DNA from 3 places in the Pseudarthrobacter sp. lyk4-40-TYG-27 genome. Region 3 is predicted to be linked to each of the others. Evidence: riboswitches for the same ligand, from Rfam matches in the RefSeq annotation. Region 3 holds a riboswitch; each other region holds the start of a gene.
What was found. A riboswitch is a leader RNA that binds a small molecule or an ion and turns the genes downstream of it on or off. The one in region 3 is predicted to bind thiamine pyrophosphate.

Region 1: linked by a shared signal. The riboswitch ahead of QRM96_RS16020 (ECF transporter S component) and the one ahead of thiD (bifunctional hydroxymethylpyrimidine kinase/phosphomethylpyrimidine kinase) in region 3 are both predicted to bind thiamine pyrophosphate.
Region 2: linked by a shared signal. The riboswitch ahead of thiO (glycine oxidase ThiO) and the one ahead of thiD (bifunctional hydroxymethylpyrimidine kinase/phosphomethylpyrimidine kinase) in region 3 are both predicted to bind thiamine pyrophosphate.

The regions. Positions count from the first base shown of each region.
Region 1 is NZ_JARVSH010000008.1:89,142-98,819, forward strand. Features, by position in the region: gene QRM96_RS15985 (Na+/H+ antiporter subunit A) at 1-1,246, shown strand, start outside; gene QRM96_RS15990 (Na(+)/H(+) antiporter subunit C) at 1,243-1,764, shown strand; gene QRM96_RS15995 (Na+/H+ antiporter subunit D) at 1,761-3,362, shown strand; gene QRM96_RS16000 (Na+/H+ antiporter subunit E) at 3,359-3,904, shown strand; gene QRM96_RS16005 (MrpF/PhaF family protein) at 3,901-4,179, shown strand; gene mnhG (monovalent cation/H(+) antiporter subunit G) at 4,169-4,582, shown strand; gene QRM96_RS16015 (DUF4235 domain-containing protein) at 4,583-4,846, opposite strand; TPP riboswitch at 5,065-5,205, shown strand; gene QRM96_RS16020 (ECF transporter S component) at 5,273-5,896, shown strand; gene QRM96_RS16025 (ABC transporter ATP-binding protein) at 5,896-7,443, shown strand; gene QRM96_RS16030 (energy-coupling factor transporter transmembrane component T family protein) at 7,440-8,240, shown strand; gene QRM96_RS16035 (UDP-N-acetylglucosamine 1-carboxyvinyltransferase) at 8,347-9,678, shown strand, end outside.
Region 2 is NZ_JARVSH010000006.1:449,669-459,346, reverse strand. Features, by position in the region: gene QRM96_RS13850 (DEAD/DEAH box helicase) at 1-137, opposite strand, end outside; gene QRM96_RS13845 (RNB domain-containing ribonuclease) at 429-1,940, opposite strand; gene thiE (thiamine phosphate synthase) at 1,970-2,662, opposite strand; TPP riboswitch at 2,690-2,808, shown strand; gene thiO (glycine oxidase ThiO) at 2,804-4,093, shown strand; gene thiS (sulfur carrier protein ThiS) at 4,090-4,326, shown strand; gene QRM96_RS13825 (thiazole synthase) at 4,331-5,143, shown strand; gene QRM96_RS13820 (hypothetical protein) at 5,207-5,509, opposite strand; gene QRM96_RS13815 (DUF3107 domain-containing protein) at 5,536-5,760, opposite strand; gene QRM96_RS13810 (TetR/AcrR family transcriptional regulator) at 5,805-6,470, opposite strand; gene moeB (molybdopterin-synthase adenylyltransferase MoeB) at 6,555-7,754, shown strand; gene QRM96_RS13800 (glutamyl-tRNA reductase) at 7,938-9,263, opposite strand; gene hemE (uroporphyrinogen decarboxylase) at 9,423-9,678, shown strand, end outside.
Region 3 is NZ_JARVSH010000001.1:67,175-76,852, forward strand. Features, by position in the region: gene QRM96_RS00350 (Rne/Rng family ribonuclease) at 1-3,088, shown strand, start outside; TPP riboswitch at 3,239-3,336, shown strand; gene thiD (bifunctional hydroxymethylpyrimidine kinase/phosphomethylpyrimidine kinase) at 3,344-4,864, shown strand; gene rplU (50S ribosomal protein L21) at 5,129-5,437, shown strand; gene rpmA (50S ribosomal protein L27) at 5,499-5,762, shown strand; gene obgE (GTPase ObgE) at 5,880-7,469, shown strand; gene proB (glutamate 5-kinase) at 7,459-8,640, shown strand; gene QRM96_RS00380 (glutamate-5-semialdehyde dehydrogenase) at 8,637-9,678, shown strand, end outside.

The DNA.
Region 1 (9,678 bases), on a different contig from region 3:
CATCCTGCTCAGCGGCAATGCCCTGCCGCAGGACATCTACCTCGTGGACCCGCACTCGCCGCTGCAGCTCGTGGCCGGCGCGGGCATCGTGATTGGCGCCCTTGCCGCCGTCAAGGCCAACAAGCGCTTCCTGGCGGTGCTGATGGTCTCCGTCACCGGGTACGGCATCGCCCTCATGTTCGCCCTGCAGGGCGCCCCCGACCTTGCCCTGACCCAGATGCTGGTGGAAACCATCATCCTGGTGGCGTTCGTCCTGGCCATGCGCAGCCTTCCTCCTGAGCTTCGTGACCGCACCGGCGGAAAGTACCGGGTGCTGCGCGTCATCATCGGGTTGGGCTTCGGCGTGACCATGGTGTTCGCCGCGATCTTCGCCATGGGAGCCAGGACCGCCATCCCGGTGTCCCTGCAGTTCCCGCAGCTCGCCTACGAGGGCGGCGGCGGCCTGAACGTGGTGAACGTGACGCTCGTGGACATCCGGGCGTGGGACACATTCGGTGAGATCAGCGTCCTGGCCCTGGCCGCCACCGGCGTGGCCAGCCTGATTTTCGTCCGCGGCCGCGGCGACCGCCTGCAACGGTCCGCCTCCGTTGCCGAGGGCACCGTGGGGCGGTACCACGGCGTGGACCCCGGGTCCCGCGACGGTGCGGCGCTGGCCATCAGCCGGAAGTTCGCCGCCTCGGCACGGGACGCCTGGATCGTGGCGGGCAGGACCCTCGCCCCGGAACGCCGCTCCATCATCTTCGAGGTGGTCACCCGCCTGATGTTCCACTCGATGATCATCTTCTCGCTCTACCTGCTGCTGGCCGGCCACAACCTGCCCGGCGGCGGTTTCGCCGGCGGCCTGACCGCCGGCCTGGCCCTGACCATCCGCTACCTGGCCGGCGGGCGGTTCGAACTGCGGGAAGCCGCACCGCTGAGCGCCGGTGCGTTGCTGGGCACCGGCCTGGCCCTGGCCGCTGCCTCCGGCGTGACGCCCCTGCTGTTGGGCGGCCAGGTGTTCCAGTCCGCCATCATCGAGGTGTGGCTGCCCGTCTTCGGCGACATCAAGTTCGTCACCTCCACCATCTTCGATATCGGCGTGTACGTGGTGGTGGTGGGCCTGGTGCTCGACGTGCTGCGCAGCCTGGGTGCCGAGATCGATGAACACATGGAAGAACGGTCCGCTGCGGCCGGGCCTGAACCGGCACAGCAGGACCAGGAACCGGACCGTATTCCTGCCGAGACCACCGCAAAGGGCAACGCATGAGCGTCAACCTGACCCTGCTGATCGTCATGGGCGCCCTCTATGCCTGCGGCATCTACCTGATCCTCGAACGCAGCCTCACCCGCGTCCTGCTGGGGCTGATGCTGCTGGCCAACGCCACCAACCTGCTGATCCTCTCCACCGGGGGATACGCCGGCCTGGCTCCGTTCTTCACCAAGGACACCCCCGCCGGTGACTACAACGACCCCCTGCCGCAAGCCTTGATCCTGACCTCGATCGTGATCTCCTTCGCCGTCACGGCGTTCATGCTGGGCATCATCTACCGCACGTGGGTCCTGGCCCGCCAGGACGATATCCAGGACGACGTGGAGGACCTCCGGGTGGCGGAAACACCGAGCTTCGACGCGGAGGACGACGCCGAAATCCCGGCCGAAACATCCGAGTTTCCGCTCGCCACCGTCACGGCGGGAGGCCGGGAAATGCCGGCCGAACAGGCAGCCGCGGAAGAACAGCCCGGCTCGCTCACCATCGAATCCGGCCCGGAAGGCGGCAAAAAGTGAACATCGCCAGCCTGGCCCCGCTCGCCGTCGTCCTTCCCATCCTGGGCGCCGCACTGACCTTCCTCCTGATCCGGCACTCCCGGGCCCAGCGGGCGGTCAGCATCGGACTGTTGTCACTCACCCTGGCCCTCGAATGCCTCCTGTTGGCGTCCGCGTGGAACAGCGGGACCGCCGCGGTGACCATCGGCGGCTGGCTGCCGCCCTGGGGCATCGTGATGGTGGTGGACCAGTTCTCCTCGCTGATGCTGGTGGTCTCCTCGGCAGTGAGCCTCGCCGTGCTGGTGTACGCCACCGGGCAAGGCATGGCCGACGGCGACGAAGACGCACCGGTCTCGATCTTCCACCCCACCTACCTGATCCTGGTAGCGGGGGTGTCCAACGCGTTCCTCTCCGGCGACCTCTTCAACCTCTACGTCGGCTTCGAGATCCTGCTGACCGCAAGCTACGTGCTGATGACCCTGGGCGGCACCGGGCCCCGGATCCGCGCCGGGGTCACCTACGTGGTGGTGTCGGTGGTGTCCTCCGTCCTGTTCCTGATCGCCATCGCCATGGTGTACGGCGCAACCGGCACCGTCAACATGGCTGACCTCGCCCTCAAACTGGGCGACCTGGACCAAGGCACCAGGACCCTGCTGCACGTCATGCTGCTGGTGGCGTTCGGCATCAAGGCCGCCGTCTTCCCGCTGTCCTTCTGGCTCCCCGACTCCTACCCCACGGCGCCGGCACCCGTCACCGCCGTGTTCGCCGGCCTGTTGACCAAGGTGGGCGTGTACGCCATGGTCAGGACCGAGACGCTGTTGTTCCCCGGCGACACCCTGAACACGCCACTGATGGTAGTGGCGCTGCTGACCATGGTGGTGGGCATCCTTGGTGCGCTGGCGCAAAGCGACATCAAACGTCTGCTCTCGTTCACCCTGGTCAGCCACATCGGGTACATGGTGTTCGGGCTGGCCATGTCCTCCGTGGCCGGGCTGGCGGCTGCGGTCTTCTACGTGGCCCACCACATCACCATCCAGACCAGCCTGTTCCTGGTGACCGGCCTGATCGAACGCCGCGGCGGCAGCTCCTCCGTTGACCGGCTGGGCGGCCTGGCCAAGCTCTCGCCCCTGCTGGCAATGCTGTTCTTCATCCCCGGCATGAACCTGGCCGGCATCCCCCCGTTCTCAGGGTTTCTCGGCAAGGTGGGGCTGCTGCAGGCCGGCATTGAGCTGGGGACCCCGCTGGCCTACGCACTGGTGATCGGCGGGGTGCTGACCAGCCTGCTGACGCTGCTGGCCATTGCCCGCGTATGGAACCGGGCGTTCTGGCGGAAGCCGGAGGACGCCGAACATCCGGACCCCGTGCTGCTGGCCGGCCCCTCGGGGCGCGCCGCCGGTCCGGGCGCCAAACTCAACACGGTCACGCTCCTGCCGCGCACCATGGTGGGATCAACCCTTGGCCTGGTGGTGCTCGGCGTCGCGCTCACCGTGTTCGCCGGGCCGCTGTTCGGGCTCTCCGACCATGCTGCGCGGGACATGCTGGACCGGGCCCCCTACATCCAGTCGGTCCTCGGCAGCAATACCGCCGTTCCGGCCACCGTGACGGGAGGAGGACGATGAGCCGCAAACGGATTTCGCTGCGGCAGGAGCTTCCCCTCCTGGTGTGGCTGGTGATCGTGTGGGGTGCCCTGTGGCAGGACTTCAGCCCCGGGAACCTGCTCTTCGGTGCCCTGCTGGCGGTAGGCGTTGCCAGGCTGTTCTACCTTCCGCCGGTGGAACTCAGCGGCCGGTTCAACATCCTGTACGCCGTGCCCTTCGCCTTTGCCTTCCTGGCGAAAGTGGTGGTTGCCAGCGGCCAGGTCCTGTACCTGGCCACCGTCCGCGGACCCAAGGTGACCAACGCCGTCGTCGCGGTGAAGCTCCGGAGCCACCAGGACCTGATCGTCACCGCCACCGGGCACGTGATCTCCCTGATTCCCGGCTCCCTGGTGGTGGAGGTGGACCGCCCGGCCTCCACCCTGTACCTGCACGCACTCAACATCACCTCCAAGCAGGACATCGAGGGCCTGCGGAACGAGGTCCGGTCCATCGAAGCGGGCCTGATCCGCATCATGGGGTCCGCCGAAGAACTCGAAGCCGTCCGAATGGAGGCGTCCGCATGATGCCTGTTGTCCTGGCGGTCACGGCCGTCATCTTCTCCCTCGCCGCGGGCGGGGCCATCATCAGGATTGCCCGCGGCCCTTCGCTGCTGGACCGGGTGCTTGCGGCCGATGTCCTGCTCGCCATCCTGGGCGGGGCCCTGTGCGTGGACATGGCCGTGAACCGGCACCTGAACAACCTGATGCTGGTGGTGGCCATCTCCATCATTGGGTTCATCGGGTCGGTCACGGTGGCCCGGTTCGTCGCCGACCGGAGGGTGAACCCCCATGAATCCTGACTTTTCCGGCGCGGACGCGTGGATCGACCTTGCCTCCGCGGTGTTCATGGTGGCGGGTGCGCTCCTGTCCCTGGGCGCCGCCATCGGGCTGCTCCGCTTCCCGGACCTGATGAGCCGCATGCACGCCGCCACCAAGCCGCAGGTCCTGGGCCTGTTCCTGCTGCTGGCAGCCATAGGGCTGCAGATGCGCAGCTGGTGGGTTTGGCCGGTCCTGGTGGTGGCCTGGATCTTCCAGCTGCTCACGGTGCCGGTGTCCGCGCACATGGTGGGCCGGGCCGGCTACCGCACCAAGCACCTGCACCGGGAGCTGCTCGCCGCCGATGAGCTCGAGGCCGTAGTGCAAAAAGCCGCCGCCGAGGCTGCCCTGACGGACAACCGCGACGACGGCGAAAACCGCCAGTAGCTAGACGATGTCCTGCGTCTTGGCGAAGCGGGTGATGGCGCGCTGGGTGCCCCGGTTGGCCAGGACCTGGATGATGGCGCTGACGGACGCGGAGATCAGTGCGAAAGTCAAGGCCGACCGCAGGCTGGTGGGCACGTCCTCGCCCTTGCCGCTGGGCGGCTTCTGCCCGGTGGTCTTTTCCCAGATGGTGTTGACGAGCTTGGTGCCGACCAGGCCTGCGCCCAGGCTCACCGCGGTACCGAGCAGCTTGATGAAAAGGTTCATTCCTAGTACTCCTTGCGGGCGGAAAACGGACTGCCTACAGCCTAGCCGTACACCCGGACCGGTCCGGGCAAGGGCATGGCCGGCATCCTCTCGGGCCCGCTGACGGCGGTCCGCGGTCACATCCGGCTCAACAGCCGGCATGGCCGCCGCCCGCCCCCGCCAGGTGTAAACTTGACCACGCCCAAACCGGGCAGTATTTACACGCGAACATCAACATTCAAAAACGACAGGGGAGCGCCGCCGTCGGACAACCTGGCCATGCCGGGAACCGCAGGTGGGCGCTGAGAGTGCGGGACAGCCGCAGACCCTCGAACCTGATCCGGTTAGTACCGGCGCAAGGGAGTCGAGTTCTCAAAGTGTCCGGCCGGACCGGCAACGGTCCGCCAGCCGGAGCCACTTTCCCCTCCTGTTACCCAGGAGGATCACATGAGTACTGCTGCAATCAAGAAGACCACCAGTAAGTCCTGGCGCGTCGTCGACATCGTGGTGGCGGCCTTGGTGGCCATCGCCGGCGGGGTCATTTTCTGGGCCTGGGACCAGGGCGCCGCCGCCCTGTCGGCCCCCATGAACGCCGCCTACCCGCCCTTGACCGGGATCCTGGCCGGCGGCTGGATGATTCCCGGCGTGCTGGGAATGCTCATCATCCGCAAACCCGGAGCCGCCCTGTTCTGCGAAACTGTGGCCGCAACGGGCGAGCTCCTGATGGGTTCCCAATACGGCGCCTCCGTCCTTTTCTCCGGTTTCATCCAGGGGTTGGGCGCGGAAATCATCTTCGCGGTCTTCGTCTACCGCAAGTTCAACCTGCCCGTCTCCCTCGTGGCGGGGGCGGCCGCGGGCTTCTTCTGCGGCCTGAATGACTCATTCGCACCGTGGGGCTGGAACATTGCCTACTCCGGGGCGGACAAGCTCGCCTACATCGTCCTGACCACGGTGTCCGGCGCCGTGCTGGCGGGCGCGTTGTCCTGGCTCGCCACCCGCGGCCTGGCCCGCACCGGGGTGCTGAGTTCCTTCGCGTCCCGCAAGGCTGCAACGGAGCCAGTTTTCTCCTGATGGCACCTTCCCAGGACGCCGCAGGAGGCGTGCGCCCTGCCGCCGTCACGGCCCGCGGCTGGGGCTGGCGGCATGCCGGTAGGGCCAAACCTGCCGTCCACGCCCTCGACCTGGATATCCGCCCCGGCGAGCGGGTACTCCTGCTCGGTCCCTCGGGTGCCGGGAAGTCGACGCTCCTGCATGCCCTCGCCGGGGTCCTGGGCGACATCAACGACGACGGCGAGGCCGGCGATGCGGACGAGTCCGGTTCGTTGCTGGTTGACGGCGCCCCTCCCCGCGAGCGTCGCGGCCGCTCCGGCCTGATGCAGCAGGACCCGGAGACGCAGGTGGTCCTCTCCCGGGTGGGGGACGACGTCGCCTTCGGCGCCGAGAACCTTGCCGTGCCCCGCGACGCCATCTGGGCGCGCGTGCACGAGGCGCTTGCCGACGTCGGACTGTCCCACCTCCCGCTGGACCACCCGACGTCGGCCCTCTCCGGCGGTCAGAAACAGCGCCTGGCGCTGGCGGGCATCCTTGCGATGCGTCCCGGGCTGATCCTGCTGGACGAGCCCACCGCCAACCTCGACCCGGACGGCGTCCTGGAGGTCCGGGACGCCGTGGCACGCTGCCTCGACAAGACCGGGGCCACTTTGGTGGTGGTGGAGCACCGGGTTTCCGTCTGGAAGGACCTGGTGGACCGGATCGTGGTCCTGCAGCCGGGCTCCGCCTCGGATCCCGCCGTGCTCCTGGACGGACCTCCGGACCGGGTGCTCGGCGAGGCCCGGGCCATGCTGACGGCGGCCGGAGTCTGGGTGCCGGGGTATGTGCCGGCCACCCGCCGCCAGTCCGGCATCCCCGCCGCCGTAACCGGCAACCTCCTGCTTGCAGCCGAAGACCTGGCGGTCTCCCGCGAGCGTCCCCGCCGCAAAGGCTTCCGCAAGATTCCGCCGGTTCCTGTCCAGGAGGGTGTTGCCGCGCAGGTCCGGGCCGGCCAGGCGCTGGCCGTCACCGGCCCGAACGGCGCCGGAAAATCAACGTTCGCACTGACCCTTGCCGGGCTCCTTGAACCGGTGTCCGGAAAGGTGTCGGCCGCCGTGGACCTTAGCCGCGGTGCCGGGATCGACCCCTACGCGTGGAAGGCAGAGCAGTTGATCTCACGGGTGGGCACCGTGTTCCAGGAACCGGAGCACCAGTTCGTGACGGGCAAGGTGTTGGACGAGCTGCTGTTCGGGCCGCGGCACCTGGGCCACGGCGAGGACCGGGTGGAGGAGCTGCTGGAGCGGCTGCGGCTCACCCAGCTGGTGGACGCCAATCCCTACACATTGTCCGGCGGTGAGAAGCGTCGGCTGTCCGTGGCCACGGTCCTGGCCGCCAGCCCGCAGGTGCTGGTCCTGGACGAGCCGACGTTCGGGCAGGACGCCAACACCTGGGCGGAGCTGGCCTCGTTCCTCTCCGAACTCCTGGACGCCGGCACGGCCGTGGTGTCCGTGACCCACGACGCCGAATTCACCCGAGCTTTGGGCGGGGCCGAGCTGCGGATGGCCGCCACGGAACCGGTGGCGCCATGAGGCAGCAGCTGACCCTGGACGGCAACCGCGCCCTCCTTGCCCGGGCCAACCCGCTGAGCAAATTTGCCGCCGTCGTGCTGATCACCGCGGTCCTGGCGCTGTCCATCGACTGGGTTTCCGCGTCCGTGGCGCTGGTCTTCGAACTGATCCTGTTTCCCCTGGCCGGCCTCACCGTGTCCCTGCTCTGGCAGCGGGGCTGGCCGCTGATCCTCGCCGCCGCCATCGGCGGCTGGAGCACTTCCATCCTGGCGCCGGACAGCGGGAGGATCCTGCTCGACGCCGGCATCTGGACCATGAGCGAAGGCTCCCTCCAGCTGGGCATCGGCTTCCTGCTGCGGGGCTTCGCGATCGCCCTTCCGGCGGTGCTCCTGATGAGCTGCACCGATCCGACGGACCTTGCCGATGCGCTGGCACAGAAGGCGCGCCTGCCGCACCGGTTCGTCCTGGGAACCCTGGCGGCGATGCGCCTGGTGGGGCTCATGGCCGAGGAATGGCAGACCATCGGGATGGCCCGGCGTGCCCGCGGCGTGGGGTCGCGCGGCAACGTGGTCCAGCGGGTTAAGGCGACCCTGGGCCAAAGTTTCGGGCTCCTGGTGCAGGCGATCCGCCGCGCGTCGAGGCTTGCCGTGACCATGGAAGCGCGGGGTTTCGGCGGCGGGCAGCGAACCTGGGCCCGCGAATCGACGTTCAGTGTGCTGGACCTGTGGGTGGTAGGCGGCGGCGTCCTGATCGCCGGGTGCGCCCTCGGTGCGGCGCTTGCCGCGGGCCGTTGGAACATGGTGTGGCTGGGCAGCTAGCAGGGTTACCTGCCGGTACTATCGCATGTAGCGGGTAGGTCAGACCATATAAACACACGGATGGCCGCGCTCCGGCCTTCTATCTCATTTATGATATATTTTCGTCATGACTCAGGAGACCGCCGGCCACGTCGCCGCCATGTTGAGGAACGCCCGGACCGAGAAGGGCTGGACCCAGGGCCAGTTGGCTTCCGAACTCGGAACCAGCCAAAGCGCCGTCGCCCGGATGGAACAAGGCAAGCAGAACCTCAGCCTCAAGATGATCCAGCGGCTGGAGACCATCTTCGACCGGAGCATCGTCAACGTGGGCAAGCCCAGGATGACGCACCTGCGGGTGGAGGGCGGCCGCACCCTCTCCGGCGCGGTGGACGTCAACAGCAGCAAGAACGCCGGCGTGGCGCTGCTGTGCGCCAGCCTGATCAACCGGGGCACCACCGTGCTCCGCCGCCTCGCCCGGATCGAAGAAGTCAACCGCATCGTTGAAGTGCTGACCAGCATCGGCGTGGAATGCACCTGGCTCAACGACACTGATCTGCGCCTGCGCCGCCCGGCCGTCTTGGACCTGGAAGGGATGGACGTTGACGCGGCCCGGCGAACCCGCAGCGTCATCATGCTGCTGGGCCCCCTCCTGGATGAGTCACGGGAGTACCGGCTGCCCTACGCCGGCGGCTGCGACCTCGGCACCCGCACGGTGGAACCCCACATGCAGGCACTGCGCGAATTCGGGCTCTCCGTGGAAGCCACCGCCGGTTTCTACACGGTCCAGGCGCCTCCCGCGGACACCAGGGACCGTTCCTTCGTCCTCACCGAACGGGGGGACACCGTTACCGAGAATGCGATCATGGCGGCGGCCCACCGGCCGGGAACAACCGTGATCCGCAACGCCAGCCCCAACTACATGGTGCAGGACCTCTGCTTCTACCTGCAGATGCTCGGGGTGGCCATCGAGGGCGTGGGAACCACCACGCTCCGGATCACCGGCCGGCCCGTGATCGACGCCGAGATCGAGTATTTCCCGTCCGAGGACCCGATTGAGGCCATGAGCCTGATTACGGCCGGCATCGTCACCAATTCCGAGGTCACGGTCCGCCGGGTACCCATCGAGTTCATGGAAATCGAGTTGGCCACCCTGGGCCAGATGGGGCAGAAGCTCGAAATCTCCGGCGAATACATGGCCCGCAACGGCCGCACCCGGCTGGTGGACGTGACCACCAAGCCGTCGGAGCTGCGCGCGCCCGAGGACAAGATCCACCCCATGCCGTTCCCCGGGCTGAACATCGACAACCTTCCTTTCTTTGCCGTGATCGCCGCGAACGCCCACGGGCAGACCATGATCCATGACTGGGTGTACGAAAACCGTGCCATCTACCTGACAGAGCTGAACCGGCTCGGTGCGCAGGTGCAGCTGCTGGACCCGCACCGGATCTACGTCAACGGA
Region 2 (9,678 bases), on a different contig from region 3:
GCGCGGACGTTGTAGTCGGCAAAGGACTTCTCCGCGATCTCGTGCGGGGTCTCGTCCGAGATGATGGTCTCTTCCGGCTCGATGGTCTCGGTGCCGGACGCATCGGTCAGGAGCTGGTGGGTATGCAATTCACTCACGGGGAGTTTCCTTATTCATTTGGGCAATGGCGCTGCCTGCTCAACGGGCCGGCCAGTCCTGGCCGTTCCGGAGCACGCTCGGGCGCGCAAGCTAATCCAGTGGAAGCCGATCGCGGGCTATCTAATGCTGGCACTGGTGACCAACTGGCAAATCTCAAGATCGCGTAGGGGCGGGCTTGTTGGTTTCAAATCAAGGAAATCAACGACCGGGCATCCAGTTCTACCTTCCCAGTCTAGCCGTACAGGGGCGAAATCCCCGTGTTGCCCCTTCCTGCCGCGTCCATCGGGCCCTTATGGAACCAGTTCGAAGTGGATCTGCCGGGTGGTGATGTCGGAGGACAGCAGCCGGACGCGCACCTTGGTACCGGACGTCAGCTCGCCGGCGCAGCGGGCCGTCACCGCCGGTTCGGCGATCTGGATGATCCCGGAACTGCCGTTCCCGTTGCCGTTCCTGGTGGCTCCGTTACCGTTTCCATTGCCGTTCTTGGCGGATCCGTTGCCGTTCCCGTTCTGGGGCTTGGACCCGGAAATCACGATCGCGTCGAATTCCTGGCCGATGTGGTTCAGCAGCAATGCCGCCTCCACCGTGTCCAGCGCCATCCGCTCCATCCGCGACGCCAGCTGGTCGGAACCGGCCATGATTCCCGGCAGCAGCGGCAGCGCCTCCCGTGCCCACTCCGGAACATCACCGCCGTTGCTGAGGGCCTCGCAGATTACCAGCACGAAGCGGTCCACCAGCCGGCGCAGCGGGGCGGTGGTGTGGGCGTAGGCGGCGCCGATGGCGGACTGGATGCCGTCGTCCGGGACCGTCCCGTCAAACGCCGTATAGGACGCGCCCCGGAACAGCATCCCGGCCGAATGCATGATGGCCAGCTGGCGGGGATCGGTGGGGTCAAGCGACCGCAGGTACTCGCCGTAGCTGACTTCGCCGTCCCACGGCCTGCCAAGCACTTCGGTCTGCAGCCGGAAATGCCTCAGCGACCGCTCATCGGGGGCCGGCATGGTGCGCAGGATGCCCACCTTGCCTTCCAGCATGAGCTGGGCGGCCGCCATCCCCGTCATCAGCGAAATCTGCGCGTTCCAGTCCTCCACGGGAAGCTGCGGGGCGGCGTCGATCCGGTAGCCGCCGTCGGGCAGCTGAACGATCTCCTGCTCCGGCATGTTGAGGCTGGCGCCCCCGCGCTCCCGCTCAAGCGCCACCCGTTTCAGCCCCACTTCCCGGAGCAGTTGCAGCACCGGGGGAGCGGTGCCGGCGTCGAGGGCTGCTTGTGCACCTCTGTAACTGAGCTTGTCGCGGCTGCGGATCCGCGCCCGCCTGACGCCCACGGACATCACTGCTGCGTCGGCGTCGAGCGTGAATTCCCAGACGAAAGCCGGACACTCCTGGCCCGGCAGCAGGCTCCCGGCCCCTTCGCTGATGACCTCCGGGTGCAGCGGGATCCGGCCGTCGGGAGCGTAGAACGTCTGCCCGCGGCGCCTGGTTTCAGCATCCAGCGGACCACCCGGCGCAACAAATGCAGGAACATCGGCGATCGCGTACAGCACCCGGTAGCCGCCCCCGTCCGGCTCGATGAACACGGCTTGGTCCAGATCCGTGGACGAGGCGGGGTCGATGGTCACGAATGCGACGGCGGTCAGGTCATAGGACGGCAGCTTCAGGGCCGCCACGGCGGCGCGGGCGTCGTCCACTGCCGCGGCCGGGTAAGGCCCCGGCAGTTCGAGTTCGGTCCGCAACGCGCCCAGTGCCTCTTCCAAGGCGTTCCGGTGGTCGCGGACATTGGGAGCCAACCGATGATGTGACACAAAAGTCAGCGTAACTCCAAGTCCTGGGTTTACGCAGGCCCGGGGCCGGCAGCGTCCAGCGCGTCGAGCAGGGAGGCCGCAGCGGCCGCGGGATCCGACGCCTCCGTGATGGCACGCACCACCACGATCCGCCGTGCTCCTGCCTCCGCCACCTGGTGCACGTTTCCGTGGTCGATGCCCCCGATGGCAAACCACGGCACCGGGTTGGGTACTTCCGCGGCAGCCTTGGCGGCGTACTTCACCAGGTCCAGCCCGACGGCGGTCCGGCCGGGTTTGGTGGGCGTGGCCCAGACAGGCCCCACGCAGAAGTAGTCCAGGTGGGAAGGCCCGGCAGCGGCGGAGAGGGCGGCATCCACCTGCTCCGGGCTGTGGCTGGACAGCCCGATGGCCGCATTGCCGTTGACCAGCGTCCGGGCCGCAGCCAACGGGAGGTCCTTTTGGCCGATGTGGAACACCGGTGCGCCGGACAGCACCGCGATGTCGGCCCGGTCGTTAACGGCCCACAGCCGCCCGTGGCGAACCGCGGCCTCCTTCAAGACCGCCAGCAGGTCCAGTTCTTCGGCCGCCTCGATGCTCTTGTCGCGCAACTGGATGATGTCCACGCCCCCGGCGAACGCGGCATCCACGAACCGGGCAAAGTCGCCGCGGTCCCGGCGCGCATCCGTGCAGAGGTACAGTCGGGCCGCCCCAAGGGCAGGAAAGGAGGAGGGGGACATATTCATGCCTGCCAGCCTAGTTCCTCTAAACTGGGCTGGTACTGCGGGAGCCCGCGGCAGCTGTCACAAAGCGCCGGGCTGAGAGGGCGTCGGAGCCGACCGCTTGACCTGATCCGGCTAATACCGGCGTAGGGAAGGAACCACACCATGACCAGCACCAGGAACTGCCTGCCCGGACCTGGCGATGACGCCATCCGGGCCGACGTCGCCGTCATCGGCGCCGGAGTGGTGGGACACGGAATCGCCTGGGAGATCCAGCGCTCCGGCCGGTCCGTTGCGCTCATCGATGACGCGCCCGGCGCCGGCGCCAGTTGGGCCGCTGCCGGCATGCTGGCCCCCGTCAGCGAGCTGCACTACCAGGAAGAGGACCTCCTGGAGCTCATGCTCGACGCATCATCCCGCTGGCCCGGCTTCGCTGCCGGCGTCGCCGCAGCAGCCGGAGCCGGGACCGGCTACCTGATGACACCCACCCTCGCTGTCGGTGTCGACGCTGCCGACCGGCGGGCGCTGATGGACCTGCGCGCAGTGCAGCAGGCCAGCGGCCTGGAGGTGGCACCGTTGACCGTGCGTGAAGCCCGCAGCCGCGAACCCCTGCTGAGCCCGGGGATCTCCTGTGCGCTGGACACCCCGGCCGACCACCAGGTGGACCCGAGGAGGCTGATAGCGTCCGTGCGCCTGGCGCTCGCCGCAACGGTACGGGAAACCCCGACGGTGGCGGTTGCCGGTGCAACGGAAGGTTTTGCCGTCCCGGAGCGGGCGGCCGGACTGCTGTGGAAGGACGGGACGGTGGCCGGCGTCCGCCTTGGGAGCGGCAGCACAGTCCTGGCGGGGGAAACTGTCGTGGCCAACGGCCTGCACGCGGCGTCCCTTGACGGCTTGCCCCACGGCCTTGACCTGCCGCTGCGGCCGGTGCACGGGGACATCCTCCGGCTTTCCGTGCCGCAGCACCTCCGCCCGTTGGTGACAGCCACGGTGCGCGGGCTGGTCCACGGGATCCCGGTGTACATCGTGCCCCGGGAGGATGGCACGGTAGTCATCGGCGCCTCCCAACGGGAGGACGCCCTCTCCGACGCCGTGAGCGCCGGGAGCGTCTACCAGCTGCTCCGGGACGCCCAGGCGCTGGTGCCCGCCGTCGCCGAACTTGAACTCCTGGAATGCACCGCCCGGGCGCGCCCCGGAACCCCCGACAATGCACCCTTGCTGGGCCGGGTTGCGGCGTCCTTCGGATCCGGGGGCCCAGCCGACGGGCACGTGCCGGGGCTGGTCATCGCGACCGGTTTCTTCCGGCACGGGGTGCTGCTCACGCCCGCCGCCGCCGCGATCTGCACGGCACTCCTGGACGGGGCCGCCGATCCCCGCTGGGCACCGTTCAGCCCGGACCGTTTTTCCGGGTCGGCCGTGGCCGTCCCCAGCCCCCATCTGAAGGAGACAGCGTGAACATCACCCTCAACGGAAACCCGCACACCGTGGCGGACGGCGCCTCCATCACCACGCTCGTCAGCCAGGTCACCGGGCGGCCGCTGGCCCCCAACGGCCAGGCGACGGACGGCAGGAAACTGGGCGTCGCCGTCGCCCACAACGCCCAGGTGGTGCCGCGCAGTCAATGGTTCGGTACCGCGCTCGCCGACGGCGACGACATCGAACTCGTCACTGCAGTCCAAGGAGGCTGACCCCATGACCGAAACCGGCACCATCAACACCGCAAGCCAAGCCGCAGATGACACCCTGGTGATCGACGGCGTCGCCCTCGGATCCCGGCTCATCATGGGCACCGGCGGTGCACCCAGCCTGGACGGCCTGGGCGCTGCGCTCCTGGCCTCCGGCACGGCACTGACCACGGTGGCCATGCGGCGGTACTCAACCGCGGAAACCGGCTCTCTGTTCCAGTTGCTGGTGGACCACGGGATCAAAGTCCTGCCCAACACCGCTGGCTGCTTCACGGCCCGGGACGCTGTCCTCACCGCGGAACTGGCCCGGGAGGCCCTCGAAACCGACTGGGTGAAGCTGGAAGTCATCGCCGACGAGCAGACCCTGCTGCCGGACGCCGTGGAACTCGTTGACGCCACCGAGCAGCTGGTCAACCGCGGCTTCAAGGTCTTTGCCTACACCAACGACGATCCCGTGCTGGCGCTGCGGCTGGAAAATCTTGGTGCCACCGCCGTGATGCCGCTCGGCGCACCGATCGGCACCGGACTGGGCATCCTGAACCCGCACAACATCGAACTCATCGTCTCCCGGGCCTCGGTTCCCGTGGTCCTGGACGCGGGCATCGGTACGGCCTCCGACGCCGCCCTGGCCATGGAACTGGGCTGCGACGCCGTCCTGCTGGCCACAGCCGTGACGCGGGCGCAGAACCCGGCGCTGATGGGCGAAGCGTTCAAGCACGCCGTGGTTTCCGGACGGTTGGCGAGGGCAGCCGGACGCATCCCGCGCCGGGAACACGCCCTGGCCTCATCGGCGATGGAGGGCCGGGCCGAGTTCCTCTAGCCCCCAAAAAGCCTGTGGCCACCACCCGTCCGGGTGGTGGCCACAGCTTTACTCAGGGTCGGTTCAGCCCCGCAGGACCGCGTTCAGCCGTTCGGTGTCATGGCGTGTCCGGGTGCGGCCCAGGTAGGCGACGGCGGCAATGGCCGCGGCGGTGCCGAGGACGATGGGCAGGACCCAGGGGAGCCACGTCAAACCCGGAAGGTAGCCGAAACCTGCCGTCATGAGGATGATCCACGCCATCGCCGCGACGCCCACGGCGATCCCGGCGGGCACGCCCGCGCCGTATCGGGAATGGCGTTTGTCATTGGCCCAGACGATAAACCCGGCGGCGAGCGTGGCAAGCACCACGATGGTCAGCGACAGCATGGATCTCCTTGGAACGTGCGGTCAGCCTAGAACTGGCCGAAACCTACGCGGCGGACCTCTTCAGCGCCAATTTCCACATAGGCAAGTGCGTTGCCGGGCACAATGATCAGGCGTCCCTTGTCATCCTTCAGGCGCAACTGGGTGCCGTCATTGATGGCTTCACCAACAGTCTTGGCCACCGTCTCAGCATCCTGGTCTGATTCGAGCACGATTTCGCGGCCAACGTTTTGAACGCCGATCTTAATTTCCAAGGGGGCCTCCCAGCCTGGTTCGTCGATGATGTCTTATTTGTAGTCTAGGACTCTTTGGGGAAGCGAGAGATTCCGCGCCAAGCTAAACGGTAGATGAGGTCGCTGGCCACGTTGAGGTCCAGGTTGCCGTCCGTTTCCAGCCAATACCGGGCGCTGACCTGCGCCATCCCGGCAAGGCCGCGGCCCAGGAGCTCCGCCTCCAGGTGGGGGAGCTTGGTGTCCTCGGCAATGACCCGGGCGATGGCGTCTGCGAAGGTCCGATTAAAGGTCTCCAGCCTGGAGCTGACATCGGGATCGTTGATCAGGTCCGATTCGAACACCAGGCGGTGTGCCTGGTCGTCGTTGGCGATGAAGTGGAAGTAGGCGCGCATGACGGCCTGAACGCGCTCGTCGTTGTCCGTGGTGGAGTTCAACGCCCCCAGCATCAGCTCGGTCAGTGACGTCAGGTGGCTTTCCAGCAGGGCCAGGTACAGCTCACGCTTGGACGGGAAGTGCTGGTACAGGACAGGCTTGCTCACGTGGGCAGTCTCTGCAATTTCGTCCATCGCGGCCCCGTGGTAGCCGTTCGCAACGAAAACTTCCTGGGCGGCGGCAAGCAACTGCGCGCGGCGTTCGTCCCGGGGCAGCCGGGCGGACCGTTGGCCTGCGGGGCGGGAGGGAGTTTGCGGTTCGGCCGCGGGCGGGCGGTCAGCCCGTGCTTCAGGGACCACAGTTGTCCTTCTTTCCATTGCAGTTACATTCACTTTACTGCGGGGTAATATGACCCGGCGGTATCCCGGGGCATACATTGAAGTATGGCTTCGACGTTCACCGCAAATGTTTCAACCCATTCGCTGGATCCGCTGGTGGAACCGGCAGCTGCCCTGACGTCTGCCGAGGTGGAACGCTACTCCCGGCACCTGATCATTCCCGAGATCGGCGCGCTGGGGCAGCGGCGGCTCAAGAACGCCAAAGTGCTGGTCATCGGAGCCGGCGGCCTCGGTTCACCAGCACTGCTGTACCTCGCCGCGGCTGGGGTGGGGACGCTGGGCATCATCGACGACGACGTGGTGGACCTGAGCAACCTGCAGCGCCAGGTCATCCATGGCGTGCAGGATGTGGGACGGCCCAAGATCGAGTCGGCCCGCGATGCCATCGCCGCCCTGAACCCGCTGGTGGATGTCCGCCTCCACAACGTGCGCCTGGATTCGGGCAACGCGCTTGAACTGTTTGCGGAGTACGACCTGATCCTGGACGGCGCTGACAACTTCGCCACCAGGTATTTGGTGAACGATGCCGCCGCCATCCTGGGCAAACCCTACGTCTGGGGCTCCATCTTCCGTTTCGACGGACAAGTGAGTGTCTTCTGGGAGAAGCACGGCCCCACGTACCGGGACCTCTACCCCGAGGCCCCTCCCGCCGGTTCCGTGCCGTCCTGCGGCGAGGGCGGCGTCTTCGGCATGCTTTGCGCCGCCGTGGGCTCGCTGATGGTCACCGAGGCAGTGAAGCTGATTACCGGCGTCGGCCGCTCCCTGCTGGGCCGCGTGGCGCTGTTCGATGCCCTCGGCGGCAGTTGGCGGGAGATCCGGGTCTCCAAGGACCCCGCGGCGGAACCCATCACCGAACTCACGGACTATGAGGCGTTTTGCGGGATTGCCCCGGAGTCCACCACGGACACGGAACACACCATCACCGCCACCCAGCTGGCCACCATGCTGGCATCGCGGAAAGCCGGGCTCAAGGACTTCGAACTGGTGGACGTCCGGGAGGCCGGCGAGTACGACATCGTCCGGATCGACGGAGCCAAGCTCATCCCGCAGGGACGGATCCTGGCGGGCGAGGCGTGGGGCGAACTCCCGCAGGACCGGGACATCGTGTTCCATTGCAAGGCCGGGACGCGCTCGGCGAACGTCCTCGCGGCGGCCCGCCAGGCAGGCTACCAGCGGGTCAGCCACCTCGACGGCGGGATCCTGGCCTGGGTGCGCGAGGTGGAGCCTGACAAGCCCGTCTACTGACGGAAACGCCCGCTCACCTTCGACACCAATTTCCCCAACGCCCGCTCACTTTCGACAGCTTCCAACCCAACGCCCGCTCACTTTCTTGAAGGAAGTGAGCGGGCGTTGGCGTGAGAAGGGAAGGAAGTGAGCGGGCGTTGGCTCAATTGGGGCAGGAAGTGAGCGGGCGTTGCTGCCGGGACGTCAGGCGGTTTCGCGGCCTGTGTGGTCCACCGGGCATTCGGCCTCCGCGGTTGCGGCCGGAGCGGCTCCGGGCTGCTCGACGGTGATGCCGTACAGGGCTTCCAAAGCGGCCACGTAGTCATCCTGCTGCCCGTTGGCGGCAAGTTCGCGGGCGCGTACGGTGGGCACGTGCAGCAGCTGCTTGACCATCCGTCGGAGCGCGAATTCGACTTCTTCCGCGGCGGCGGTGCAGCCGTGGCGGGCCCGGACCTTTTCCATCTCCGCGTCCAGCACGTTCATGGTGTGGCGGCGCAGGGCAACGATGGCGGAGTCCACCGAGCGGGCTTCGCGTTCCTGTTCGAACGCCCTGGCGGCGCCGTTGACGATGCCGCTTGCGTGCGTCAGCGATTCGGCCTGCTCCTGTGGGGCAGCGAGGCGCACCGATTCCAGGGTGAGCAGCTCGACGCCGTCCAGTTCGCCGACGGCGGGGTCGAAATCGTGGGTGAGGGCAAGGTCGATGGCGATCAACGGCTGCGTGGAATCCGCACGGACCTCGGCCAGTTCATCGGCTTCCACCCGGGTGTCCGAACCGCTGCAGCCAATCATGACGTCAGCCGCAGCAACCGCCGGTCGCAGGGACTCGGCGTCCAGCGCCGTGCCGCCGCGTGTTGCCACGAATCCTTCGGCCCGCCCTGAAGACGAGTAGACACTGATGTCCGTGCAGCCGCGTTCGCGGAGGAGGGCCATGGTGGCGCCTGCGTAGGCGCCGGTTCCGAAAAGCACTACCTTCTTTGCAGACCAGTCGGGGCTTTCGGAAAGGTCGGTGGCAAGATCCAGGGCCACCGAGACAATGGAGAGGCCGCGGGAACCCAGGGCAGTCTGGGCGCCGACGTCCTTGGCGGTCTTGGACGCGGCCTGGAAGAGCCGGACCAGTCCGGCGCTGGCGGTGCCGTCGTGCTGTGCGGTAATCAGTGCCCGCCGTACCTGCCCGGCAATTTCGCGTTCACCGACGACGGCGGAGTCAAGCCCGGCGCTCACGGCGAACAGGTGCTGGGTCACCTCGGGCCCGGTACGGGTATTGAACGAACGCGAGACCAAGGGTTCAGCCAAGCCGCTGGCCTCGCTGATGCGGGCGACGAGGGCGGCGCGGGCAGCCTCGACGTCGGCAGCGTTGGGGGCTTCACCGTAGATCTCGAAGCGGTTGCAGGTGGCCAGGACCACGGCGCCGGCCACGGCGGGGGATTCGATGAGGGTGGACGCGGCAATCCCTGAGGAACCGTTGCTCAGCTGAGCGACGGTTTCAAGATCGATGTCGGCGTGTGTAGCCACCAATGAGAAAAGAACCACAGCAGACCAATCATAGCTTTTTCGTTGCCCGGTAGAACAACCGCCGGAAAGGATAGTCGCCACACCCTGCGGTGATCCCGGACACCTTCCCGTTGCGAGGGCCGCACGGCGACAGGTTGTCGTTATCTTTTGCGGCTCTTTTTGGGCACAATCAAAAGCATGACTCCTAGCCCTGCCGTCTCCGCTGCCGGCGCCCTCGCCGCAGACCATCCACTGATGGACGGCCGCACAGCGGACTCACCGCTGATCACGGCCTACCGCGGAGGCAAACCCTCCCGCCGTCCCGTCTGGTTCATGCGGCAGGCGGGCCGGTCGTTGCCGGAGTACCTCAAGGTCCGCGAGGGCATCGCCATGCTGGACTCCTGCCTCCGGCCCGAACTGGCCTCGGAGATCACGCTGCAGCCCGTACGACGCC
Region 3 (9,678 bases):
CGCACCGGCGCCGGCCGATGAGGGCCCGGCTGCCGGCCCCGCCCCGGATGCCGCGGCGGACGTCGAAACGAAGCCTGTGCGCCGCCGTCGGGTAGCCACCCGCAAGGTCGCTTCCCCGGCTCCGGCCCCGGAAACTGCAGCGGCGGAAGCTGCTGCCGCCGCTCCGGTGCAGGACGCCGTGGAGGAAACCGCATCGGAGGAAACCCCCGAGGCGTCTGTTGCTGCCCCGGAAGCCGCCGCCCCCGCCGTCGAGGAGGTCCCGCAGGCGCCGGTGCAGGCACAGGAGCCCGCCGCCGCACCTGCAGCTCCCGAGGCCGGAAGCGACGCCGCGTCCACGGCGGCAGCAAGCCCCTTTGGTTCGCTGTTCCTGGAACCAGGTTCCCCCACGTCAGTCCTCTTCCAGGCGCCGGACCTGAGCACCGTGGTCCGCCCCGCGACGCCCGCGGCGGAGGACGCCGACGAAGAAGAGGCCGACGACGCAGACGATTCCGCCAGCCGCCGCCGGCGCCGCAGCCGTGGCCGCCGTGGCCGCAGCCGCATCGGCGAGCGGACAGATGAAGACGTCGAGGGCGGCACCGGTGACGCCGATGCCGAAGACGAAGCCGACGAGGACGCCAACGGCCCACTGGAAGACGGCGTGACCTCCCGCCGTCGCCGCCGCCGCCGCCGCGGTGACCAGGACCTGGAGTTGACCGGTGGGGAAGGCGACGATCCGCCCAACACGGTGACGAGGGTCCGTGCGCCGCGCGCGGTCAGCGAAGCGCCGGTCAACAACCGGGTCACCAGCGTCAAGGGCTCCACCCGCCTTGAGGCCAAGAAGCAGCGCCGCCGCGAATCCCGCGATACCGGCCGCCGCCGCACCGTGATCACCGAAGCCGAGTTCCTGGCCCGCCGCGAATCCGTGGACCGCCAGATGATCGTCCGGCAGCGCGACGACAGAATCCAGATCGGCGTCCTCGAAGACGGCGTCCTGGCCGAGCACTTCGTGTCCAAGACCCAGCAGGACTCGTTGATCGGCAACGTCTACCTGGGCAAGGTCCAGAACGTGCTGCCGTCCATGGAAGCTGCTTTCGTGGACATCGGACGCGGCCGCAACGCCGTGCTCTACGCCGGCGAGGTCAACTGGGAAGCCGTCAACCTCGAGGGCAAGCAGCGCCGGATCGAAAACGCCCTGAAGTCCGGCGACACTGTCCTGGTCCAGGTGACCAAGGACCCAGTGGGCCACAAGGGCGCCCGCCTCACCAGCCAGATCTCCTTGCCCGGACGCTACCTGGTGTACGTGCCCGGCGGCTCCATGACCGGCATTTCCCGCAAACTGCCGGACGTCGAACGCAACCGCCTCAAGCGCATCCTCAAGGACCGCCTCCCCGAACACGCCGGTGTCATCGTCCGCACCGCCGCAGAGGGCGCCTCCGAAGAGGAACTCACGCACGACATCAACCGGCTGCGCGCACAATGGGAAGGCATCGAAAGCCAGTCCACCTCCACCAAGGTCCTCGCCCCCGAACTGCTGTACGGCGAACCTGACCTGACCATCAAGGTGGTCCGCGACGTCTTCAACGAGGACTTCTCCAAGCTGATCGTCTCCGGCGAGGAAGCCTGGGACACCATCGAGGCCTACGTCACCTACGTCGCCCCGGACCTGGTGGGCCGCCTCGAGAAATGGACCAAGGACCAGGACATCTTCTCCGCCTGGCGGATCGATGAGCAGATCCACAAGGCACTCGAGCGCAAGGTGTTCCTGCCCTCCGGCGGATCCCTGGTCATCGACCGGACCGAAGCCATGACCGTGGTGGACGTCAACACCGGCAAGTTCACCGGCAGCGGCGGCAACCTCGAGGAAACCGTCACCAAGAACAACCTCGAAGCTGCCGAGGAAGTGGTGCGCCAGCTGAGGCTGCGCGATATTGGCGGCATCATCGTGATCGACTTCATCGACATGGTGCTCGAATCCAACCGGGACCTGGTCCTGCGCCGCCTCGTCGAGTGCCTGGGCCGCGACCGGACCAAGCACCAGGTTGCCGAGGTCACGTCCCTGGGCCTGGTCCAGATGACCCGCAAGCGCATGGGCACGGGCCTGCTGGAAGTCTTCGGCGAGCAATGCGAGGCGTGTGCCGGACGCGGCGTCGTGACCCACGACGATCCCGTGGAGCACCGCCGCGCCAACATCGTGGCGGCCGAACACCACGTCCAGCGCGCCGACAACCGTCCCGAAGCCCGCGGGGAGGCCCACCGCCCCGACGGACAGCGGACCGATGCCGGCCAGCCCGGTGCACGCCCCGAGCGGAAACGCCGCCGTGGACGCGGCGGCCAGCAGGCCGAGGCAGTACCGGCGCCGGCAGTGCACGTGCACACTGTGCAGCCGGATCCCAGTGACGCCGAGCGGCACGCCAAGGCTGAAGCCACCCGGCTCGCGTTGGCCAACATCGCCGCGGCGGCCCACGCGGCGCACCTCCACGACGACGAGCTGGCAGCTGCCCGGCACGCGCCGGCAGAGCAGGCTACGGCCCCGCAAGCACCGGTCCAGCCTGCACCGGCAGCTGACGGGGAAAAGCACGACGCCGATACGCACGGGCGTCCCGCGGCGGTCCTGACGTTCGGCGGCGAGAAAGTCCCGCTTCCGTTCGTGGAGCACGCGGAGGATCAGCAGCCCAAGCCCGCCCTGACGCTGGACCGGCTCGCGGAAGCATTCGCGCACCTCGGCCAGCCGGTTTCCGCCGTCGAGGACGCTCCAAAAAATCCTGCAGCGGCTGAACCGGCACCGGAACAGGCCGCACAGGAGCCCCGGCCGCAGGGCGGCGAAGCCCCTTCGCGGGCCGCGGAAGCACCGGCTGAAAAGGACTACTCCGACCACACGCTGGAGCAGACAAGGCAGCGCAGGCCGCGCCGCCACCGGGCCGCCAGCCGAGCCCAGGGCGCCGCGAACGAAACCGCCGTCCAGCACCATGAGAACGTCCAAGCCGCAACTACCGGGCACTCACACGCAGCCAAGGCCCCCGAGCCCGCGAACCAGCAGCCTGCTGATAGCGGCAAGCGTTCCGAGGAACCCATCATCCTCGGCGTGGGCGTCCCGGCTTCGGAGCTCTAAATTCCGGCAAGCCACGGCGTCGAAAGGTGAAGTCCCCGTCTCGTGGACCATTCCCCCCGAAAGTACAGGGGGAACAGTCCACGGGGCGGGGACTTCCTGCATCTGGCCGCTGTCACCTTTAGCCGGGCACCGCGCCACCGGCTAGGCTGGGAAACCGACACGGGGTGCCGCGCAGAAGGCCGGCTGAGATCCACACCCGTTGAACCTGTCCGGCTAGTACCGGCGAAGGGATGTCTGTTGTCTTCGACCCTCTCCATGCCCCTGCCAAGTGCCTCCACTGACGCCTCCGGCACCCCTGCGGGCCGCGACATCCCACGGGTCCTCTCCATTGCGGGCTCGGATCCATCCGGCGGAGCAGGAGTCCAAGCGGACCTGAAGAGCATTGCAGCGCACGGCGGATATGGCATGGCCGCCATCACGGCACTGACGGCGCAAAATACCCGTGGCGTTGTGGCCGTCCACGTCCCGCCTGCTGCGTTCCTGGCGCAGCAGCTCGATGCCGTCAGCGACGACATCACCATCGACGCCGTCAAGATCGGCATGCTCGGCGACGAAGCGGTGATCCGCACGGTCCAGCAATGGCTCGACAAGGTGCGTCCCGCCGTCGTAGTCCTGGACCCGGTGATGGTGGCCACCAGCGGCGACCGCCTGCTGAAGGAAACCGCCGAAGCCGCCCTCCGCGACCTGCTCCCGCTTGCCCACCTCATCACCCCCAACCTGCCCGAACTGGCCATGCTGGTGGGCGAAGAGCCAGCGGGGGACTGGGAAGGTGCGCTGGACCAGGGCAGGCGCCTGGCGGATGCCACCGGCGCCACCGTCCTGGTAAAAGGCGGACACCTGTCAGGCGAAGGCTGCCCGGACGCCCTGGTGAACACCGCCGGTGTGCTGGCCCGGGACGTGGTGGAAGTGCCCGGCCCCCGCGTCAACACCCGCAACAGCCACGGGACGGGTTGTTCGCTGTCCTCTGCCATGGCCACGGTCCAGGCCCGGTTGGGCGACTGGGAAGGGGCGCTGCGGACGGTCAAGCCCTGGCTGGCCGGAGCGCTTGAGGATTCCGGCAGGCTGGAGGTCGGCCACGGGAACGGGCCCGTGCACCACTTCCACCATGTGCGGCCCCACCTGCCGGAAGGCGGCTTCGCGGCCAGGCTCTGGGCCGAAGCCCGGCAGGACCTGGCGGATATTTACGCCCTGGACTTCATCCAAGGCCTGGTCTCCGGCGAACTGGCGGAAAAGGACTTTGCCTACTATCTGGCCCAGGACGCCCAATACCTCAACGGCTACTCCCGGGTCCTGGCCCGTGCCAGTGCCCTGGCCCCCTCCGAAGAGGAGCAGCTGTTCTGGGCAGGCTCGGCCCGGCAGTGCCTGGAGGTTGAATCGGAACTGCACCGCTCATGGCTCAGCACCCGGCCCGGGCAGACGGGCCTGGGACCCGTCACCAAGTCCTACGTCGACCACCTCACAGCCGTCTCGGCGTCGGGCAGCTATGCCGTCCTTGCCGCCGCCGTCCTGCCCTGCTTCTGGCTCTACGCCGAGGTTGGCAGGACACTGCACGCCCGGTTCCTCGCGGCGGGCGAACCGGACGGGCACGCCTACGCCGCGTGGCTCCGCACCTATGCCGACGAGGGCTTCGCCGAGGCCACCCGGCAGGCCATCGCCATGGTGGATGCGGCCGGACGGAAGGCCTCCGACCATGAACAGGCCGCCATGGTCACGGCGTTCAAGCAGTCCTGCCGGCTCGAAGTGGAATTCTTCGACGCGCCGCGCATTCACTCCTGACGCCCAACGGCGGCGCCCCGGCTACAATGGATACGCACGGTTGCGGCGCTGCATGCCATGCTGTGGTTACTATCACAGCCGGCCCTCCGGAACCAGCCTCATTTGCGGCTGGAGACGGATTTAGCGTATTCTGGATCTTCGGTGCTTACGCCAACACTTGGGTTATGACCCCACGGCGTTGAGGCACAGCGAGAAACCAGGCTTTTATTGAGTCGGTTCCGCACGCAAATTTTGTTATAAACGTCGAGAGAAGTGAGTTCCCAAGTGGTGTACGCGATTGTCCGCGCAGGCGGCCGCCAAGAGAAGGTTTCCGTTGGAGACTTCGTTACCCTGAACCGCGTCGCCGGTGGAGCCGGCAGCACCATTGAGCTGCCCGCACTGCTCCTGGTTGACGGTGACAAGGTCACCTCCGCAGCCAAGGACCTGGCCAAGGTAACTGTTACGGCTGAAATCCTCCAGGACCTGCGTGGTCCTAAGATTGTCATCCAGAAGTTCAAGAACAAGACCGGCTACAAGAAGCGCCAGGGTCACCGCCAGGAACTGACCAAGGTCAAGATCACCGGCATCAAGTAACCACCGGTTACTGTTCAGGCATTTCAACAGATTCCCCAGAATTTAGAGGCAGGCATTTCAGATGGCACATAAAAAGGGCGCGAGCTCCACTCGCAACGGTCGCGATTCCAACGCACAGTACCTCGGCGTCAAGCGCTTCGGCGGCCAGGTCGTTTCCGCAGGCGAGATCATCGTCCGCCAGCGTGGCACCCACTTCCACCCGGGAGCCGGCGTAGGCCGCGGCGGTGACGACACCCTGTTCGCACTGACCCCGGGCGCCGTTGAATTCGGCACCCGCCGCGGACGTCGCGTGGTCAACATCGTTGCTGCTGCAGCCGCAGAGTAACAACCAGTTTTGAAGCGGTGGAGCGGGCCTGAGGGCCCGCTCCACTGTTCTTTTAACCGCATTACAATCGTTGTGGCGTCCCCGGGCGCCGCTTGAACAGCATCTGAGGAGATCCACGTGGCCAGCTTTGTAGACCGGGTAGTACTGCATGTATCCGGCGGTACCGGCGGCCATGGATGCGTTTCCGTCCACCGTGAGAAGTTCAAGCCCCTTGGCGGGCCCGACGGCGGTAACGGCGGCAACGGCGGCGACGTGATCCTCCGGGTGGACCACCAGACCACCACCCTCCTCGACTACCACCACGCGCCGCACCGGCACGCCAGCAACGGCGGACCCGGCATGGGCGACTGGCGCGGCGGCAAGAACGGCGAAACCCTGGTCCTTCCCGTTCCGGACGGCACCGTGGTCAAGTCCAAGGACGGCACCGTTCTGGCCGATCTGGTGGGTGAAGGCACCGAATATGTGGCCGCCGCCGGCGGCATCGGCGGACTCGGCAACGCAGCCCTGTCCTCCCAGAAACGCCGTGCTCCCGGTTTTGCCCTGCTGGGAATCGAAGGCGAATCCCGCGACGTGGTCTTGGAACTGAAGTCCATTGCAGACATCGCGCTGGTGGGATTCCCGTCCGCTGGCAAGTCCAGCCTGATCGCCGCGATGTCTGCCGCCCGGCCCAAGATCGCCGATTACCCCTTCACCACCCTCATCCCCAACCTGGGCGTCGTCCAGGCAGGCGACGTCCGCTTCACGATTGCCGATGTCCCCGGCCTGATTGAAGGCGCCAGCGAAGGCAAGGGCCTCGGGCACAACTTCCTGCGCCACGTTGAGCGCTGCGCCGCCCTGGTGCATGTGCTCGACTGCGGCACGCTCGAATCCGACCGCGATCCACTCTCGGACCTCGCAATCATCGAAGGCGAACTCGAAAAGTACGCGGTGGACATGAGCTACGCAGGCTCCGACGGCCAAGTGGTCCCCCTCAACCACCGCCCCCGCCTCGTCGCACTGAACAAAGTGGACCTGCCCGACGGCAAGGACATGGCAGAATTCGTGCGCCCGGAACTGGAATCGCGCGGCTACCGCGTCTTCGAGGTCTCCGCCACCAGCCACGAGGGCCTGCGCCAGCTCGGCTTCGCAATGGCCGAAATCGTCCAAGCCGCCCGCGACGCCGTCGCGGCCGAACCTCCCAAGGTCCAGCCGGTCGTGCTCCGGCCGCGCGCCGTCAATGAAACCGGGTTCAAGATCCGCCGCGAGGAAAAGAACCTGGAGCCGCTGTTCCGTGTCCTCGGCGAGAAGCCCGAGCGCTGGGTCAAGCAGACCGACTTCACCAACGAGGAAGCCATCGGCTACCTTGCCGACCGGCTGGCCAAGCTGGGCGTGGAAACCGAACTGTTCAAGCAGGGCGCCAAGCCGGGGGATACGGTGGTCATTGGCGAGGACGACGGCGTTGTCTTCGACTGGGAGCCCACCATGATGGCAGGCGCGGAACTCCTGGCTTCACCCCGTGGCACGGACGTCCGGTTCGCCGATATCGGCGACCGCCCCACCCGCAGCCAGAAGCGTGAGGAACAGCAGGAACGCCGCGACGCCAAAGCCGCCGCCCGTGCCGAACTCGAGGCCGAGCGCAAAGCCGGTATCTGGACCGAGTCCGTCAGCGGACGCCGTGCTGCCCGCCCCGTCCAGGACAGTGGAATGGAAGCGGACGATGACCTCTAGGGTCGTGGACGCGGCGCCGGTTGCGGGCTCCGCGGACAGAAGCCTGCTGGCAGATGCCCGCCGCATCGTGGTGAAGGTGGGGTCCTCCTCACTGACCAGCATCAAGGGCGGCATTTCCGAGGAGTCGCTCACCGCGCTGGCCGACGCCCTCGCCGCCAAGCGCAACGCGGGTGCCGAAATCATCCTGGTATCCTCCGGCGCCATCGCCGCCGGGTTGGCCCCGCTGGGGTTGGAAAAGCGTCCCCGGGACCTGGCCACCCAGCAGGCGGCGGCCAGCGTGGGCCAGGGCCTCCTGATGGCCCGGTACACCCAGGCGTTTGGCGCCCACGGCGTCACTGTCAGCCAGGTCCTGCTTACGGCCGAGGACCTGATGCGCCGCAGCCAGCACACCAACGCCCTCCGCGCCATGGACCGGCTGCTCAGCCTCGGAGTGGTCCCCGTCGTGAACGAAAACGACACCGTGGCCACCCACGAGATCCGCTTCGGCGACAACGACCGGCTCGCCGCCCTGGTGGCACACTTGGTGCGCGCCGACGCGCTTGTGCTGCTGTCCGACGTCGACGCCCTCTACGACGGTCCGCCGGCCCACGGTGCCAAGCGCATCCCGCTGGTCACCGGAGCGCAGGACCTCGAGGGCGTGTCCATTGGCAAAGCAGGCAAGGCCGGGGTGGGCACCGGAGGAATGATGACCAAGGTGGAAGCCGCCAGCATGGCGGCAGGCTCCGGCATCCACGCGCTGGTGACATCCACGCCCAACGCCGCCGCCGCCCTGAACGGCGAGGACGTTGGCACCTGGTTCTCCGTGAACGGCTCGCGCAAGCCCGTCCGCCTCCTCTGGCTGGCACATGTCGCGTCCGTGCAGGGCCGCCTGGTCCTGGACGACGGCGCGGTGCGGGCCGTGCGCCACCATCACACGTCCTTGCTGCCGGCGGGCATCTCGGCGGTGCATGGCGACTTTGAAGCGGGCGACGCCGTCGAACTGGCCGGTGCCGACGGCACCGTAGTTGCCCGGGGACTGGTGAACTACTCATCCCAGGAGCTGCCGCACATGCTGGGGCGCTCCACGAGGGAGCTGGGCGAGGAACTCGGCAGCGGCTATGACCGCGAAGTTGTTCATGTAGATGACCTGGTGCTGGTCCAGGCCCCCGGCTCGCCTAAACTTGGACTATGACTGACGCCCTGATCCACGCTGCCGTTGATACCGGAACCACTGCTGACCACGCGCAGCCGGGCCCGGCGGCAGGACAGGAGGCAGGGGTGCCGGCCGCCGCAGCGGACGTCGAAGCGGCAGTCCACGCCATCGCGGACCGATCCCGCCACGCCGCCCGCAGCATGGCCACCGCCAACCGGGCATGGAAGGACCGCGGCCTCCGGGCCGTGGGCGCGGCCCTGCAGGAGAACGTGCAGGCAATCCTCGCAGCCAATGCCATGGATGTCCGGCGCGGCCGGGACAACGGCACCTCCAAAGCGCTCCTGGACCGGCTCACCCTCACCGAAAGCCGTGTTGACGGCCTGGTGGCGGCCCTCGAGAACCTGGCCAACCTCCCGGACCCCGTGGGCAACGTTGTCCGCGGCCAAACCCTCCCCAACGGACTGCGCCTCCGCCAGGTCAACGTGCCCATGGGCGTTGTGGCAGCCATTTACGAAGCACGCCCCAACGTCACTGTGGACATCGCCGGCCTGGCGCTCAAGAGCGGCAACGCCGTCATCCTGCGCGGCGGCAGTGCAGCAGAAGCCACCAACCAGGTCCTGGTGCGGGTACTGCGCGAAGCCCTCGAATCCGTAGGCCTGCCGGCCGACGCCGTCCAGACCGTGGACCAGTTCGGCCGCGCCGGCGCCAATGTCCTGATGAAGGCCCGCGGCCGGGTGGACGTGTTGATTCCCCGCGGCGGCCGCGACCTCATCCAGACGGTGGTGACCAATTCCGCCGTGCCGGTCATCGAGACGGGAGAGGGAAACGTCCACATCTTCCTGGACGAATCCGCGGACGAGACCATGGCGGTGGAGATCCTGCTCAACGCCAAGACCCAGCGGCCCAGCGTCTGCAACACCGTCGAAACCCTGCTGGTCCACTCCGGCGCGACCGTGCTGCCCGCCGTCGCAACAGCCCTTCGAAACGCCGGGGTCCGATTGCATGTGGACCAACGGATCGGTGCAGCCTTGCCCGCCGGGATCGACGCGGAGCCGGCCACGGACGAAGACTGGGCCA